2 regions of the Duganella sp. genome follow, and region 2 is predicted to be linked to the other one. Evidence: riboswitches for the same ligand, from Rfam matches in the RefSeq annotation. Region 2 holds a riboswitch; the other holds the start of a gene.
The links. Region 2 has a riboswitch for cobalamin ahead of ABDW57_RS15375 (energy-coupling factor ABC transporter permease). Riboswitches for the same ligand answer to the same signal wherever they lie in the genome.
Positions count from the first base shown of each region.

Region 1: it holds a riboswitch for cobalamin, as region 2 does, so the genes downstream of both, ABDW57_RS26825 (MotA/TolQ/ExbB proton channel family protein) here and ABDW57_RS15375 (energy-coupling factor ABC transporter permease) in region 2, are expected to answer to the same signal.

Region 1 is NZ_JBCNLB010000029.1:15,265-23,031, reverse strand. Features, by position in the region: gene ABDW57_RS26835 (cobaltochelatase subunit CobN) at 1-2,605, opposite strand, end outside; gene ABDW57_RS26830 (DUF2149 domain-containing protein) at 2,592-2,927, opposite strand; gene ABDW57_RS26825 (MotA/TolQ/ExbB proton channel family protein) at 2,929-3,495, opposite strand; cobalamin riboswitch at 3,573-3,791, opposite strand; gene cueR (Cu(I)-responsive transcriptional regulator) at 3,891-4,277, opposite strand; gene ABDW57_RS26815 (heavy metal translocating P-type ATPase) at 4,274-6,541, opposite strand; gene ABDW57_RS26810 (FecR family protein) at 6,608-7,474, opposite strand; gene ABDW57_RS26805 (filamentous hemagglutinin N-terminal domain-containing protein) at 7,443-7,767, opposite strand, start outside.
Region 2 is NZ_JBCNLB010000007.1:213,647-221,413, forward strand. Features, by position in the region: gene ABDW57_RS15360 (AraC family transcriptional regulator) at 1-799, opposite strand, end outside; gene uvrA (excinuclease ABC subunit UvrA) at 801-3,647, opposite strand; gene cobA (uroporphyrinogen-III C-methyltransferase) at 3,774-4,493, opposite strand; cobalamin riboswitch at 4,577-4,770, shown strand; gene ABDW57_RS15375 (energy-coupling factor ABC transporter permease) at 4,884-5,552, shown strand; gene ABDW57_RS15380 (energy-coupling factor ABC transporter substrate-binding protein) at 5,549-5,857, shown strand; gene cbiQ (cobalt ECF transporter T component CbiQ) at 5,829-6,581, shown strand; gene ABDW57_RS15390 (ATP-binding cassette domain-containing protein) at 6,578-7,417, shown strand; gene cobM (precorrin-4 C(11)-methyltransferase) at 7,414-7,767, shown strand, end outside.

The sequences.
Region 1 (7,767 bases), on a different contig from region 2:
GCTTGCGGCTCAGCGCTTCCACGCCGGTGACGCGGCCACGTTCGTCCCATGTCGGCCGGATACCCATCAGCGACATGGCCTGCGCTTCCATCACGCCTTCATGGCGCGAGGTCTCGACGCCCCACAAGTTCATGCTGAGCTTTTCCGGATAGGCGCCGTGGCGCTTGCGGTAGTCTTCCACCAGTTGCTGCCCCAGTTTGGCGCCGGCTTCATAAGTAGTCTTGCTCGGAATGCGCGAGGGATCGAGGCCGAAGAAATTACGGCCGGTCGGCAGCGCGTTCGGATTACGCACCAGGTCTGCGCTGGCGCCGGTCGGAATGTAGCGGCCCGACAGCGCCTGCATCAGGCGGTCCAGCTCCAGTTGCGCGCTTTGTTCGATATCCGCTTCCAGCTGTGAGATGCGTTTCAGCTTCTGCTCTGGCGTGGAGGCGTTATCGAGGCTCACCACCGCACGCGCGGTGGCATTGCGCTGTTCGGGTGCGGGCGCTACGCCGAAGGTATGCAGGCCGAATGGCGTCAGCTTGTTGCCGGTATCATCGAGGTATTCTTCCAGCCCTTCCATATCGGCTTCCGATTTCAGTTCCGACTTCTTCATGTCCTTCAACACGCCGCTCTTGGCAGCAAGCCGGTTGATGGCTTTCAGATGGCTGGCGGCCAGCAGCGGGCTTTTTTGTTCGGCCACGCGGTAGTCGTTCAGCAGTGCACCCAGTTCGCGCAAATCGGGATTCAAACCGGCGACATCGAACGGCGGCGTCATATGATCGATGATGGTTGCCATGCCGCGGCGCTTGGCCTGGATGCCTTCGCCCACGTCGTCCATCACATAAGGATAGATGTTGGGCATGGCGCCGATCAACGCCTCGGACGGATCGCTGTCGGACAGGCCTGCCTCTTTACCGGTCAGCCATTCCTGCGTGCCGTGGGTGCCGATATGCATGACGGCGTGCGCCTTGAAGTCCTTCTGCAGCCACAGATAAAACGCGATGTACTCGTGCGATGGCGGCATGCTGACCTCATTGTGCAGCTTCTCCAGATTCTGCTCCCATGCGCGGCCTGGCTGCGGCGCCATCAGCACATTGCCGAAGCGGCGTGCAGGATAGACGAAGAAGGCCTCGCCCTGGACGTTGCGCCACAGGACCGGCGCCTGCTCCGGCTTGCCCCACGACCGTTCGATCGATGCGCGCAGCGGTTGCGGCAGTCTGGCGAACCACTGCTGGTAGTCGGACAGCGGCACCAGCAAGGCCTGGCCGCTTTCGGCCAGATGCTTCAGACCCGCCATGTAATCGCCCTTGGACTTGCCGGGGTAATTGCCCCACTTCTGGATCTCGCCTTGCAGCTCGCCTTCGCTGGCCGGCAGTGCGTCGCCGGTGCGGTAGCCGTCGTGCTTGAGACGCTGGGCGATCTGCCACAGGCTTTCCGGCAGCACGTTAAGGTAAGCCGCGCCGATGGTCTCGGAACCATGCGGATAGTTAAAGTAAATCATGGCCACACGCTTGTCGCGATTGGCCTGCTGGCGTAGCGCCAGCCAGGCGGCCACGCGTTCGTTGAGACGCTCGATGCGCTCCGCAATCGGCGTCTCCTCCACGTAGGCCAGGCCGGTCTGCGCATCGCTGATGCGTTCGCGGCTGGCGACCACGGTTGGCTGGATCAGGCCCGCCGCCTCGGCGCCGGCCAGTTGCCAGGTGCGCTCGATGATGTCCAGGCCCACTTTGGAATCCTGCCACTGCGCATAGGTCTGCTGACTCAGCGTGATGGCGTTAATCGCCGGCACGCCAAGCTGGTCGAGCAGCGCGCTCACGCTGGCGGTGCCGCCCACCTTCATGCCCAGCGCGACGATCAGGTCGACGCGGCTCTTGCCGTTTTCGTCCAGCAGCAGCTTCAGAGGGACTTCATACGGATAGCCAAAAACCGGCGCCACGTTGTAGCCGCTGGCCTCCAGGCGCGCAACCATAGCGGCCAGCGGCAGCGTTTGTCCTGCCACCAGACTGGCGCGGTAGAACGGCACGGCGATCCACGGCGCGCCCGGTTTGTGGTGCGCGTAACCGCGCACATAGTCGTCGTAGCTGCCGACGGTGCGATTGGCCTGCACGTCATACAGGCCAGCCTCCGGCATCGCGTGCACCGGCGCCACGCTGACCGTAGAGCCGAAGCTGCTGCGCAGGATATAGCGCAGCATATTACCGATGTTTTCCACGCCGCCCTCGGCGTGATAGGCCTGGATGGTTTTATCATCGCGCACACCCAGCTCGCGCAAGCTGTCGTCGATGGCGCCCACCGCAAACACCGGCTTGCGCGCCTTTTGCAGCGCCTGCAATTCGGCGGTCAGGCCGGCCATGGCCTGGCGGCCCTTGACGTTGATGACCGCCACGTCGGCGGAGGCCAACGCGCTACGGTCGGCCGGCGTCAGACCGTTTACCGGCACAATGCGGATGCTGAGATTCAGCGCCTTCAATTCATCCTGAAGACCGCGCACCGCCAGCACGGTGGGTCGCGACTCCACGTCGCCCAGCATCAATGCCAGGGTACGCGGCGCCTGCGCGGACCGCACGTCGCCGGCTACGCACAGCAACAAGACAAGCAAGGCCCACAGCTTATTCCGGAACATAGATCACCTTCCCATCCGGCAGCTGGTACGCCGTGCCCAGGCGCTTGCCTGATCCGGACAGCGGTTTGTCGCTTACCTTGCTGACCTTGATCTCCGCGCCCTTCTTGGTCAGCACTTCGACCCGGCCGTCGGCGGTTTTCTTGGCGATGGTGACTTCCGAGTTCGGGTCCAGCAGGTCCATCATATTCCAGGCCGAGAACAGCGCCAGCATCATCGCCACAATGAACACGATGCTGGCGTCGAACAGATTGGCCACGCCCGATAGCGGATCTTCGCCATGCTCGCCGTGGCGGCTATAGCGATGCTTGTTCAGGTAGCGCATCTCAGCCCTCCGCTGCCAGCAGGGTTTCGGCGGCGAAGGCGATCTCGGTCAGGTCGCTGCGCAGCCAGTGCTCGCGCACCAGCGTCAACACATAGGCGCTGACGCTGCACGCCAGGCCGACCACGGTGGCGGTGAAGGCGGTGGTCATGGACTCGGCCATCTTCGGCAGATTGCCTTGTGCGAGGCCGGCCAGCGAAATGCCCATCGGGATCAGGGTGCCCATCAGGCCCAGTGCAGGGCCGACGCGCACCACGAAGCGCACGCCATCGAGGCGGCGCACGCCGCTGGCATCGGCGCGCTGCACCACGCGTTCGAGGCGCGCGTCCAGCGCTGGCTGGTGCTCCTTGGCGGCGACGACGGCGGCCATTTCCTGTCTGGCGGTGGCGACCAGCATGCGTACACCGCGGCGGCGCTCCAGCCACTCGGCGCCGAAGATGCCGAAGCACACCAGCATATGCAGCACCAGTGCGGCGATGCCCAGCAATACCGGTAGGTAAAGCACATTGGAAATGGAATACAGCAGCGCTTCAATAGAATGAATCGCTGCCTCGGCAGGCAGATTTTGCATAGACGGATTGTGAAAATCAGGGCGCAAACCACTCACCTCCCCGTGAGCGGAATGAACAGAAATGCTCGTGACGCATAGAGCATTTCCACCTGTTTGGCCGGTATCCGGGCTGGCAAGCGTCCCCGCCTGACCTTCCCATGCATGAAGCACAGTGGTTTAGCGAAGCGGGTTGTCGTCATGTGACGACGCTTGTTGACCGTTGCGGGGGCAGCACAGGCTGGCCGGTGAAGGCTCCTGTTTCCCGTTTAACTGCGCACCTGGACAGGCGCGCGGGCACCAAAACGTGGCGAGATTATACTGAAAATCCGGGGTCAGGTCCGCCATTTCTACACGAGCTGGTCTGTAGCGACCGCTACAGACCAGCTCGTGTAGAAATGGCGGACCTGACCCCGGAGTTAGCTGGCGAGGCTTTGGAGAATTGGACAGTCGGGACGATGGTCGCCGTGGCAGCAGCTGGCCAGTGTCTGCAGGGTGTCGCGCATTTCGGTCAGTTCGGCAATGCGCTGGTTGAGTTGCGCTACGTGACCCATGGCGATGGTTTTGACGTCAGCGCTGGCGCGCTCTTTGTTCTGCCACAGCGACAGCAGGTCACGGATCTGATCCAGCGAGAAGCCCAGCTGGCGTGCGCGTTTGACGAAGCGCAGGGTGTGCAGGTCGTTCTCGCCGTAGATGCGGTAGCCGGCGTCGGTGCGCTTGCCGGGCGGGATCAGGGCGATGCTCTCGTAGTAGCGGATCATTTTGGCGGAAACGCCGGTGGCGTTGGCGGCTTGGCCAATGTTCATTGTTGGTTCTCCGGTTTCCAGCGACGCAGCAGGAGCGCGTTGCTGATGACGCTGACCGAGCTCAGTGCCATGGCGCCACCGGCAACCATGGGGTTGAGCAGGCCGAAGGCGGCCAGCGGGATGCCGATCAGGTTGTAGATGAAGGCCCAGAACAGGTTCTGGCGGATTTTGTTGTAGCTGCGACGCGAGATCTGGATGGCGGCGGCCACCAGTGCGGGATCGCCGCGCATCAGGGTGATGCCGGCGGCGTGCATGGCGACGTCGGTGCCGCTGGACATGGCGATGCCAACGTCCGCCGCAGCCAGCGCCGGCGCGTCGTTGATGCCGTCACCGACCATGGCAATGGTGCTGCCCGCGCCTTTCAGGGCCGCGACCGTGCTGGCTTTGTCAGCCGGTAGCATGTTGGCGTTGACGCGCTGGATGCCGAGTTGTTTGCCGACGGTGTTTGCACTGCCCTGGTTGTCGCCGGTGAGCAGGATGGTTTCGATGTGCATGGCGTGCAGGACATCGATGGCGGCGCGGGCCTGCGGCTTGATGCGGTCACCAAAGGCCAGTAGGCCAAGCAGCTGGTGCGCATCGGCGTCGGCCAGCCACGAGATGGTGTGGCCGGCGCGTTCCAGTTCGCCGGCGCGTGCGGCCAGCGCGGACAGCGCGATGCCCTGCTCCTGCATCAACCGCGAGCTGCCCAGCACCAGGCGGACGCCATCCACCGTCGCCGCCACACCACGCCCTGGCAGCGCGCTGACATCGGCAGCTTTCAGCGGGGTGGCGGCGGCTTGCTGGACGGCGCGGGCCAGCGGATGTTCGCTGCCGCGTTGGACGGCGGCGGCCAGCGCCAGCAGACGCACTTCATCGACGCCAGGCGCAGGCGCGAGGACGGCCAGTGATGGCTGCCCTTCGGTCAGCGTGCCGGTCTTGTCAAACGCCACAGCAGTGATGCGGTGCGCCAGTTCCAGCGCTTCCGCATCCTTGATCAGAATCCCGTGACGCGCGGCGACGCCGGTGCCGGCCATGATGGCGGCCGGTGTCGCCAATCCCAGTGCACACGGACACGCAATCACCAGCACCGCCACCGCGTTGATGATGGCCTGCTCCGCACCGCCCCCCGCCAGCCACCAGCCGGCAAAGGTCAGCAGCGCCAGCACCAGCACTACCGGCACGAATACCGCACTCACCCGGTCCACCAGATGCTGCACCGGCGCCTTGGCCGCCTGCGCGTCTTCCACCAGCCGGATGATGCGCGCCAGCGTGCTTTCGGCGCCAACGGCGGTCACGCGCACCAGCAGCAGGCCTTCTCCGTTGATGGCGCCGCCCGTCACACGCTCGCCGGCATGACGCGCCACCGGCAGGCTTTCCCCGGTGATCAAGGCTTCATCGACATGACTGGCGCCTTCAGTGATGACGCCATCGGCGGCGATGCGCTCGCCGGGGCGGATGACGATGATGTCTCCCACCAGCACATCGCTGATGGCAACATCCACGTCCTGCCCATCGCGCCGCACGCGCGCCGATTCAGGGCGCAAGGTTTGCAGCGCGCGGATGGCGGCGGTGGTCTGGCGCTTGGCACGCGCTTCCAGCCATTTGCCAAGCAGGACCAGGGTGATGACGACGGAGGACGCTTCAAAGTACAGGTGCGGCATGGCGGCGGCCGACAGCAGCTGATAGACGCTCAAGCCATACGCGGCGCTGGTGCCGATGGCCACCAGCAGATCCATATTGCCGCTGCGTGCGCGGGCGGCCAGCCAGCCGGCGCGATAGAAGCGCGCGCCCAGCCAGAATTGGACCGGCGTCGCCAGCAACCATTGCAAGCGGCCGTCCAGCATCCAGTGGATGCCGAACAGCTCCAGCAGCATCGGCAACAGCAGAGGAAGCGAGAACAGCGCGGCCAGCAACACGGCCAGGCCGCCGGACGGCCCAGGCAAGACGCGGCGGCCTGGCGGGCTGACGGCGCCCGAACCAGCAGCGGCAGCATTGGTGACGGTGGCGGCAGCGGGAGCGGTGTTGGCTTCGCCGCTTGTGGCCGTGGCGACGGCAGCAGCAGGGGCGACGCCGGGTTCGGACGGCAAGGCTTGATAGCCAGCCTTGTCGACCGCCTGCGCCAGCACCGCAAAGTCGACCGGCTCAGCAGATTCCACCCGTGCCATTTCGGTGGCGAGGTTGACGCTGACCTTGTCAACGCCCGGCACGGCCGCCAGCGCCCGCTCCACCCTGCCCACGCAGGAGGCGCAGCTCATGCCTTCGATTTTGATTGCTTGCTGATTCATGGGACACCCGATGCTGTTTCTACACCTACAGCATCAAGTATCCCACGATAGGAAGGTCAAGGGTTTTTAGCGAACTTCGCAATCCACCGCATTGGACTTGGGCGGGGCCGAATTCGGCTGCGAGCTGGTCGAGCTGTTAAACACCGGCGGCGGCGCGAACGACAGGCCTGGATTGCGCGGCAAGATGATCGGCGGCTGGCTGAAGGACGGCACAAAACCAAACTGGCCGGCATTGAAACTCACGCTGCCAGAAGGATTGCTAACAAAGATCAAGCCCTCGATCACGTGCACGTACAAGCCAGGCGCCACCGGCCCTGATGACGGGCCTGGAGCGGACAGCGGCGAGACCGGAGCCGGTCCCTGCGCCAGCATCAGCGGTTGCACCGGATAGCTGTCGCCCACGGCGGCGGTGCTGGCCATCATCCATGCCTGACGCGCGGCAGCGGCCTGCGCCACAGCTTGGGCGCTCGGCTCAACCCACTCGGCAATGAAGGTGGTGCCGCGTATGCCGATGGTGGCGGTCGGCGTCTTCATTGCAAACTTTTCCTTGTTGCGCTTGCCCAGCAGCCCGGTCACCGAGCGCAGGCCGCCCTTGACCAGGTTAAAGGAGGCGTTGTCGGCCTCCGGCTTGCTGGCGTCGTAAGAAAAATTCTCCACCTTGAAGGTGGTGGACGGCTTGAGCGTGATCTCGCTGTTGTCGATGAATTTCACCATGGCGTAGGTGTTTTTCTCGGTCACCAGCGTGTCGCCGCTCTCGACCTCGGACTTCATCGACAAAATGCGCACCGCGCCATCTGCCTTCCTGGCCAGCAAGGGACCGCTCAGTTGCACCACCGTGCCTGCGACCTGGGCGGCCCAGCTGGCGCCGGCCATGCAGCACAGCGCCAGCAGCATCAACGCCTTAATTGCAGTACATTTTTTTAACAGTTTCATTTTTGGTTCCGGTCTTATCATTGGATGCGTCGACTTTGTCAGCAGACTTCTTATCGTCCGGCGTGGTGGACATGGCCGAGCCGCCCGAGCTTGAACCGCCGCCGGAGCTGCCGCTGCTGCTGTTGCCTACTTCCGTTGCCGCCAGCGTTTTAATCACCTCGTTGGCCGCGCCCTGGACCGGCTTGACCGGCTCCGACGCGGTTGGCGGCGACAGCACCTGGCACAGCGCCGAATTCGGCGCGATGGTACAGATGTCGGCCGATGGCGGGACCGGCGTTGGCGTTGGCGTTGGC
Region 2 (7,767 bases):
AGGCGGCGGTGGTGGCGTCGACATCGCCGTTCAGCAGCAGGGTGCGCGCCTGCTGCAGCCGCAGCTGCTTTTGATACTGCATCGGCCCCATGGTGGTCACCGCCTTGAAGCGGTGGTGCAGACTGGAGACGCTCATATGGGTGGCCTGCGCCAGGTCTTCCACCTTGACTGGCTGGTCGTAATGGTCCTTGAGCCAGGCGATGGCTTTGCTGATGCCGCGGTCCTGCTGATCCAGTACGATGTTCTGATACAGATGACGGCCGTCGGGACCGGTCAGCATACGGTAGATGATTTCGCGCTTCAGGCCCACCGCCAGGAAGGCCGCTTCCGCCGCCGGCGCGCGCAGCAGGCGCACCAGCTGGTATAAGGCTTCCTGCAAAGCGTCGTCGGTGCGGCCGACGAAGGCGCCGCGCTCCGGCTGCTGCGAGTCGATGCTGACTTGCGCCTCCAGCACAATGGCCGCAATCTCCTGCGGATCGAGTTCAATATTCAGCAGCAGGTAGGGCTTGTCCGGCGTGGCATTGATGATGTGGCCGGAAGCAGGCATGTCGACCGATACCGCCAGATACTCGCCGGGGCCGTAATCAAGCACCTCATCGGCCAGGATCACGCGCTTGTGCCCCTGCAGGATCACGCAGCACGAAGGTTTGAGCACGCCCTTGGTAACGGGCGTGGGATGCGAAGAACGCAGCAGCGATAAAAATGGAATGCTGGTCGCCACCCGCCGCTCGTCCAGCGCGTACTGCTGGACGATGTCGATCATGTGATCGAGCCGCGTGGGGGCGAGGTCGCGTTTCATTTTATTTCAACAGCGGCACCAGGTATTTGCCGGTGACGCTGGCCGGGTTGGCCGCCACTTCTTCCGGCGAGCCGCTGGCGATGATCTTGCCGCCGCCGGCGCCGCCTTCCGGACCCAGGTCGACGATCCAGTCGGCGGTTTTGATCACGTCCAGATTGTGCTCGATGATGACCAGCGTGTTGCCCTGGTCGCGCAGGCGGTGGATCACCTTCAGCAGCAGGTCGATATCGTGGAAGTGCAGACCGGTGGTCGGCTCGTCCAGGATGTACAGCGTGCGGCCGGTGTCGCGCTTGGACAGTTCCAGCGACAGCTTGACCCGCTGCGCCTCGCCGCCCGACAGCGTGGTGGCACTCTGACCCAGCTTGATGTAGCCCAGACCCACATCGAGCAGCGTATGCAGCTTGCGCGCGATCAGCGGCACCGGTTTGAAGAACTCGTGCGCGTCTTCCACCGTCATGTCGAGGATTTCGGTGATGTTCTTGCCCTTGTAGTGCACTTCCAGCGTTTCGCGGTTATAGCGCTTGCCGTGGCAGACGTCGCACGGCACGTACACGTCCGGCAGGAAGTGCATTTCCACTTTCAGCACGCCGTCGCCCTGGCAAGCCTCGCAGCGGCCGCCCTTGACGTTGAACGAGAACCGGCCGGCGCTGTAGCCGCGTTCCTTCGCGGTCGGCACGGTGGCGAACAGCTCGCGGATCGGCGTGAACAGGCCGGTGTAGGTGGCCGGATTCGAACGCGGCGTGCGGCCGATCGGCGCCTGGTCGACCGAGATCACCTTGTCGAAGTGTTCCAGGCCGGCGATGGCGTCGTGCGGCGCAGGCTCGGTCTGCGAGCCGTACAGGTGGCGCGACAGCGCGGGGAACAGCGTGTCGTTGATCAGGGTCGACTTGCCGGAGCCGGAGACGCCGGTCACGCAAGTCATCAGGCCGACCGGCAGCTTCAGATTCACCTTCTTCAGGTTGTTGCCGGTGGCGCCGGTGATCACCAGCTGCTTGTCGGGATCGGCCACGTGGCGCTTCTTCGGCACTTCGATCTTGCGCGTGCCGCTCAGGTACTGTGCGGTCAGCGATTTCTTGTTCTTCAGGATGTCCTTGAGCGAACCGGCGGCGATCACGTCGCCGCCATGCACGCCGGCGCCCGGACCCATGTCGACGATGTAATCGGCGGTGCGGATAGCGTCTTCGTCGTGCTCCACCACCAGCACGCTGTTGCCGATGTCGCGCAGGTGTTTCAGGGTGTCGATCAGACGGTCGTTGTCGCGCTGGTGCAGGCCGATGGACGGCTCATCCAGCACGTACATCACGCCGGTCAGCCCGGAGCCGATCTGCGAGGCCAGACGGATACGCTGCGCTTCGCCGCCGGACAGGGTGTCGGCGCTGCGGTCCAGCGACAGATAATCGAGGCCGACGTTGTTGAGGAACTGCAGGCGCGAGATGATCTCTTTCACCACACGGTCGGCAATCTCCTTCTTGGCGCCGCGCAGCTTCAGCTGCTCGAAGAAGGACAGCGTTTCACGCAGCGGCTTCTCCGCGATTTCGTAGATGGCCTTTTCCTGCTTGCCGGTGCCGACCTTGACGTAACGCGCTTCCACGCGCAGGCGCGCGCCTTCGCACGATGGGCATTTCTTCTCGTTGATGAATTTGGCCAGTTCCTCTTTCACCGCCATCGAATCGGTTTCGCGGTAACGGCGCGCCAGATTGTTCACCACACCTTCAAAGGTGTGTTCCTTGACCACGGTGCGGCCGCGCTCATTGATGTAGGTGAACGGGATCTGCTGCTTGCCGGAGCCGTTCAGCACCACTTCCTGCGCGGTCTTCGGCAGTTTTTCAAACGGCAGGTCCAGATCGAATTCGTAGTACGCCGCCAGATTGGACAGCATCGAGAAGTAGAACTGGTTGCGGCGGTCCCACCCCTTCACCGCGCCGGACGCCAGCGACAGGTTGGGGAAGGCGACGATGCGCTTCGGATCGAAGAACTCGATGTGACCGAGGCCGTCGCATTCCGGGCAGGCGCCCATCGGGTTATTGAAGGAGAACAGGCGCGGCTCCAGCTCCTGCAGCGAATAGCCGCAGGTGTTGCAGGCGAACTTGTTGGAATAGACATGCTCCGTGCCGTTATCCATTTCCAACGCGACGGCACGACCGTCGGCCAGGCGCAGCGCGGTTTCAAAGCTCTCGGCCAGGCGCTGCTTGATGTCGGCGCTGACCTTGACGCGGTCGATCACCACGTCGATGGTGTGCTTCTCGGTTTTCTTCAGCTTCGGCAGGTCTTCCACTTCGTAGATTTTGGCGTCATGCGTGCCGCTCTGCACGCGGAAGCGGATGAAGCCCTGCGCCTGCATTTGCTCGAACAGGTCTGAGTGTTCGCCCTTGCGGTTGGCCACCACCGGCGCCAGGATCATCAGCTTGGTGCCTTCGGGCAGGGCCAGCACCGCGTCCACCATCTGCGACACGGTCTGCGCGGCCAGCGCCTGGTCCGGGTGGTTGATGCAGTAAGGCGTGCCGACGCGCGCGTACAGCAGACGCAGATAATCGTGGATCTCGGTCACGGTGCCGACGGTCGAACGCGGGTTGTGCGAGGTGGCTTTCTGCTCGATCGAGATGGCCGGCGACAGGCCCTCGATCAGATCCACGTCCGGTTTTTCCATCAGCTGCAGGAACTGGCGGGCATAGGCGGACAGCGATTCCACATAGCGGCGCTGGCCTTCGGCGTACAGCGTGTCAAACGCCAGCGACGATTTGCCGGAGCCGGACAGACCGGTGATCACAATCAGCTTGTTACGTGGCAGGTCGAGATTGATGTTTTTCAGGTTGTGCGTGCGTGCGCCGCGAATGCGGATCTGTTCCATGGGATTTTTGCCTTTAGAGTCAACCCATAACTATAGCCGGGTTTGATTACTTGCGCCGACCTTGGACTGGATCGTGCCGGCGGGCGCGCGATACTGTATATAATACCAGTATTTTCTTGCGGCGTTTCAACTTACCTGATGTTGACGTTGCTGCAATGCTTCACCAATCATCACCAGCACCGGGCCGTGCGCCGCTTCCAGCCCGCGCGCCAGGTCGGCCAGGGTGAGGCGCAGGACGCGCTGGTCGGCGCGGCTGCAGTTTTCCACCACCACCACTGGCAGGTCGGGCCGCCGGCCTTCGGCCAGCAGACGGCCGGCAGTGGCGGCAGCTTCGCGTCCGCCCATGTACTGCACCAGCGTGTCGGTTTCCGGCAGCGCCGGGTGGTCCGGCTCATCGGGCGCGGTGCTGGAAGTGAAGAAGGCCACGCTGCGCGCCAGTCCGCGCTTGGTCAGCGGCTGCTTGGTGGCCGCCGCCGCGGCCAGCGCGGTGGTAATCCCGGGCACCACTTCCACCTCAATGCCTTCCGCTTCCAGCGCGCGCAATTCCTCGTCGGCGCGGCCGAACAGCATCGGGTCACCGCCCTTGAGGCGCACCACGCACTGGTAGCGCCGCGCGCAATCGATCAGCTGTTGATTGATGACGGCTTGCGCGGTGGAGCGCTGGCCGGAGCGCTTGCCGACCGAGATCAGGTCCGCGTCCGGGCACAACGCCAGCATCTCTGGCGTGACCAGCGCATCGTACAGCACCACCTCGGCCTGCGCCAGCAGACGCGCACCGCGCACCGTAATCAGGTCGGCCGCGCCGGGCCCTGCTCCGATCAAATACACTTTTCCCAGCGCTGACATAGATATCCTTTCGTGTGTGCCAGTGCGCATGATACCGGCTGGCGCGTCTTCGGTGTTCCGCTTGGCAGGCGTTGCCGGCGTGGTGTAAGATGCAACGCTTGGGTGCGCCCATCCCTGTCCGGGGATGGCGTTAAACGGGAAACCGGTGTGAATCCGGTGCAGCCCCCGCTGCTGTAAGCCAGACGACTCCGTCATCACGTCACTGCGATAAACCGCGGGAAGACACGGAGAAGGATGAAGGCGAGCCAGAATACCGGCCCAAAAAGTCAGCACCATCCCCGGGGTGACGGGAAGCCGCTGTCGACCGGCTATTGGCGTCCCGCATTCCTGTCGACCGTCTTTTCTTCCTCCCGCTGGTGTCCGTATAGACCATTCGACGGGAGGTTTCGAATGCATATCATGGAAGGCTTTTTGCCGCCGGCGCACGCGCTCGGGTGGACGGCCGTTTCCTTGCCTTTTCTGGCCTGGGGCTTGCGCTCCGTGGGCCGCGACCTGCACGCGCATCCGGAGCGGCGCATGCTGCTGGGCGTTGCGGCGGCGTTCGCGTTCTTGTTATCCGCACTGAAGCTGCCGTCGGTGACGGGCAGCTGTTCGCATCCGACCGGCGTTGGCCTGGGGGCGGCGCTGTTCGGGCCTGCGGCCATGGTGCCGGTGGGCTTTGTGGTGCTGCTGTTTCAGGCGCTGCTGATGGCGCATGGCGGCTTGACCACACTGGGCGCCAATGTGTTCTCGATGGCGGTGGTGGGGCCGTTCGTCTCGTATGGCGTGCTGCGTGCGGCGGCCTGTATGGGCCTGTCGCGTTCCGCATCGGTATTCCTGGCGGCCTGCCTGGGCGATCTGGCCACCTATGTCACGACCTCGCTGCAGCTGGCGCTGGCGTTTCCTGCGGCGGTGGGTGGTGTGGGCGTGTCGTTTGCCAAGTTCGCCGGCATCTTCGCCCTGACGCAGGTGCCGATCGCCATCAGCGAAGGCTTGCTGACGGTGCTGGTGGTGAATGCCATGGTGCGCTTCAATGCGCACGAACTGCGCGCCCTGCCGGTGATGAAGGGGGATGCATGAAGCTGCGCACCCTGATGCTGTGCGCTGCCATTGTGCTGTTGACAGTGCTGCCATTGTGGCTGGTGAACGTACCGGCCGCATTCGGCGGCGCCGATGCGCGTGCGCAGCAGGCCATTGGCGATATCGCGCCGGATTACACGCCGTGGTTCGCGCCGATTCTTGAACCGGCCAGCGAGGAAATCGCCTCGCTGCTGTTTGCGCTGCAGGCGGCGATCGGCGCTGGCGTCATTGGCTACTGGCTCGGCTTCTCGGTCGCGCGCGAGCGGACCAGGCGCGATGCCAGGCGGGATCACCGTGCTGATTGAATCGTCGGCCTACGCCAATCGCTGGCGCGTTGTGGCGCCGTCTGCCAAGGCGCTGTTTGCGCTGGCGGGCATCGTCGCGGCGTGGCTGGCGCGCAGCCCGGCCGTCTTGTGGGCGTTGACCTTCGCGCTGCTGCTGGCGGCCTTGCTCGGCGCCCGTGTGCCGGCGCGCACCTATCTCGCCGCCGCGTTGCCGCCGCTGGGATTCCTGCTGCTCTCCTGCCTCTCCATGCTGTTTGGCCCGGACGCGCAAGGCAACTGGCGCTGGTCCGCCGTCATGCTGCCTGCCGTCACGCATACCGCCTTGCGTTCGCTGGCCATGCTGGCCGCCCTGCTGGGCCTCATCCTCACCACGCCGCTGCCCGACCTGCTGGCGCTGATGCGCCGCCTGCGCACGCCGGCACTGCTGCTGGACATGATGGTGCTGTGCTACCGCATGCTGCACGTCCTGCGCCAGGCGTGGGACGAAAGCACGACAGCGCAGAGCGCGCGTCTCGGCTATCGCGGCTGGCGCGAGGCGTGGCGGTCAACTGGCATGCTGGCCGGGCAAATGGCTGTGCAAGTTTGGCAGCGTGCCGCCGCTCTGCAAATGGCTGCCGATGCTCGCGCCTTCCAGGGCGCTTTGCGCTTCCTGCCTGCCGCCTATCCGCAAGCGCGGCGCCAGCAGGCGTGGGCTGCACTGGGCGGCGCCATCATGATCGCCATCGGCGCGGGAGACCGCTGGTGAACGCCCCATTGCTCGAACTGGAAGCCGTCGACCACCGCTACCCGGACGGCAGCATCGGCCTGCAAGCCTGCAGCCTGGCGCTGCATCGGGGTCGCCGCTACGCCCTGCTGGGCGCTAACGGCGCCGGCAAAACCACCGTGCTGCAGCACCTCAACGGTCTGCTGCGGCCCGGCGCCGGCCAACTGCGCATCGACGGCCAGGCTTTTGATTACAGCCGCGCCGGACTCACCGCGTTGCGTCGGCGTGTCGGCCTCGTGTTCCAGAATCCGGATCGCCAGTTGTTTTCAGCGGTGGTGGAGGAAGACGTTTCCTTCGGCCCGCTCAACTTGGGGCTGCCCGTCGAAGAAGTGCGCGCCCGGGTCCGCGAGGCGCTGCAAGCGGTCGGACTGCGCGACCACGCGCGCCGTCCGGTGCACCAACTCAGCTTCGGCCAGAAAAAGCGCGTGTGTATCGCCGGCGTCCTCGCCATGCAACCGGACGTGCTGCTGCTGGATGAGCCGATGGCCGGCCTGGATGCCGCCATGCAGGCCGAGCTCACGACGCTGCTGGATCGCCCCGGCGTCACCATCCTGCTGTCCACGCACGACATCGACTTCGCCCTGCGCTGGGCCGACGATATCCACATCATGGCGGCCGGCCGCTGCATCGCTTCCGGACCGGCGCAGGAATTGGCGGCACACACCGACGCACTGCGCACTGCCGGCCAGCGCCCGCCGGCCGCGCTGACGCTGCACGCACAACTGGTCGCGCTGGGCGTGCTGCCCGCCGGTCCGGCGCCGCGCAGCACCGACGCCCTGCTCGACCTGCTCAAACATTCAGGAGTAAGCCCCGCATGACACCCCTTGGAAAAATCTGGTTCGTCGGCGCCGGCCCCGGCGATCCGGAACTGATCACCGTCAAAGGCCAGAAACTGCTGTCGCAGACCGGCGCCGTGCTGTTTGCCGGCTCGCTGGTCGACCGCGCGGTCACGCTGTACGCGCCGCCCGGCTGCATCATCCGCGACTCAAAAGACATGACGCTGGAAGAGATGACCGCATGGCTGATCGAACAAGCCCGCAGCCACGCTACCGTGGTGCGCCTGCAAACTGGCGACCCGGCGCTGTACGGCGCTCTGATCGAACTGGCACGTCCGCTCAGCGCGGCCGGCATCGAATGGGCCGTGGTGCCCGGCGTGTCGTCCGCCATG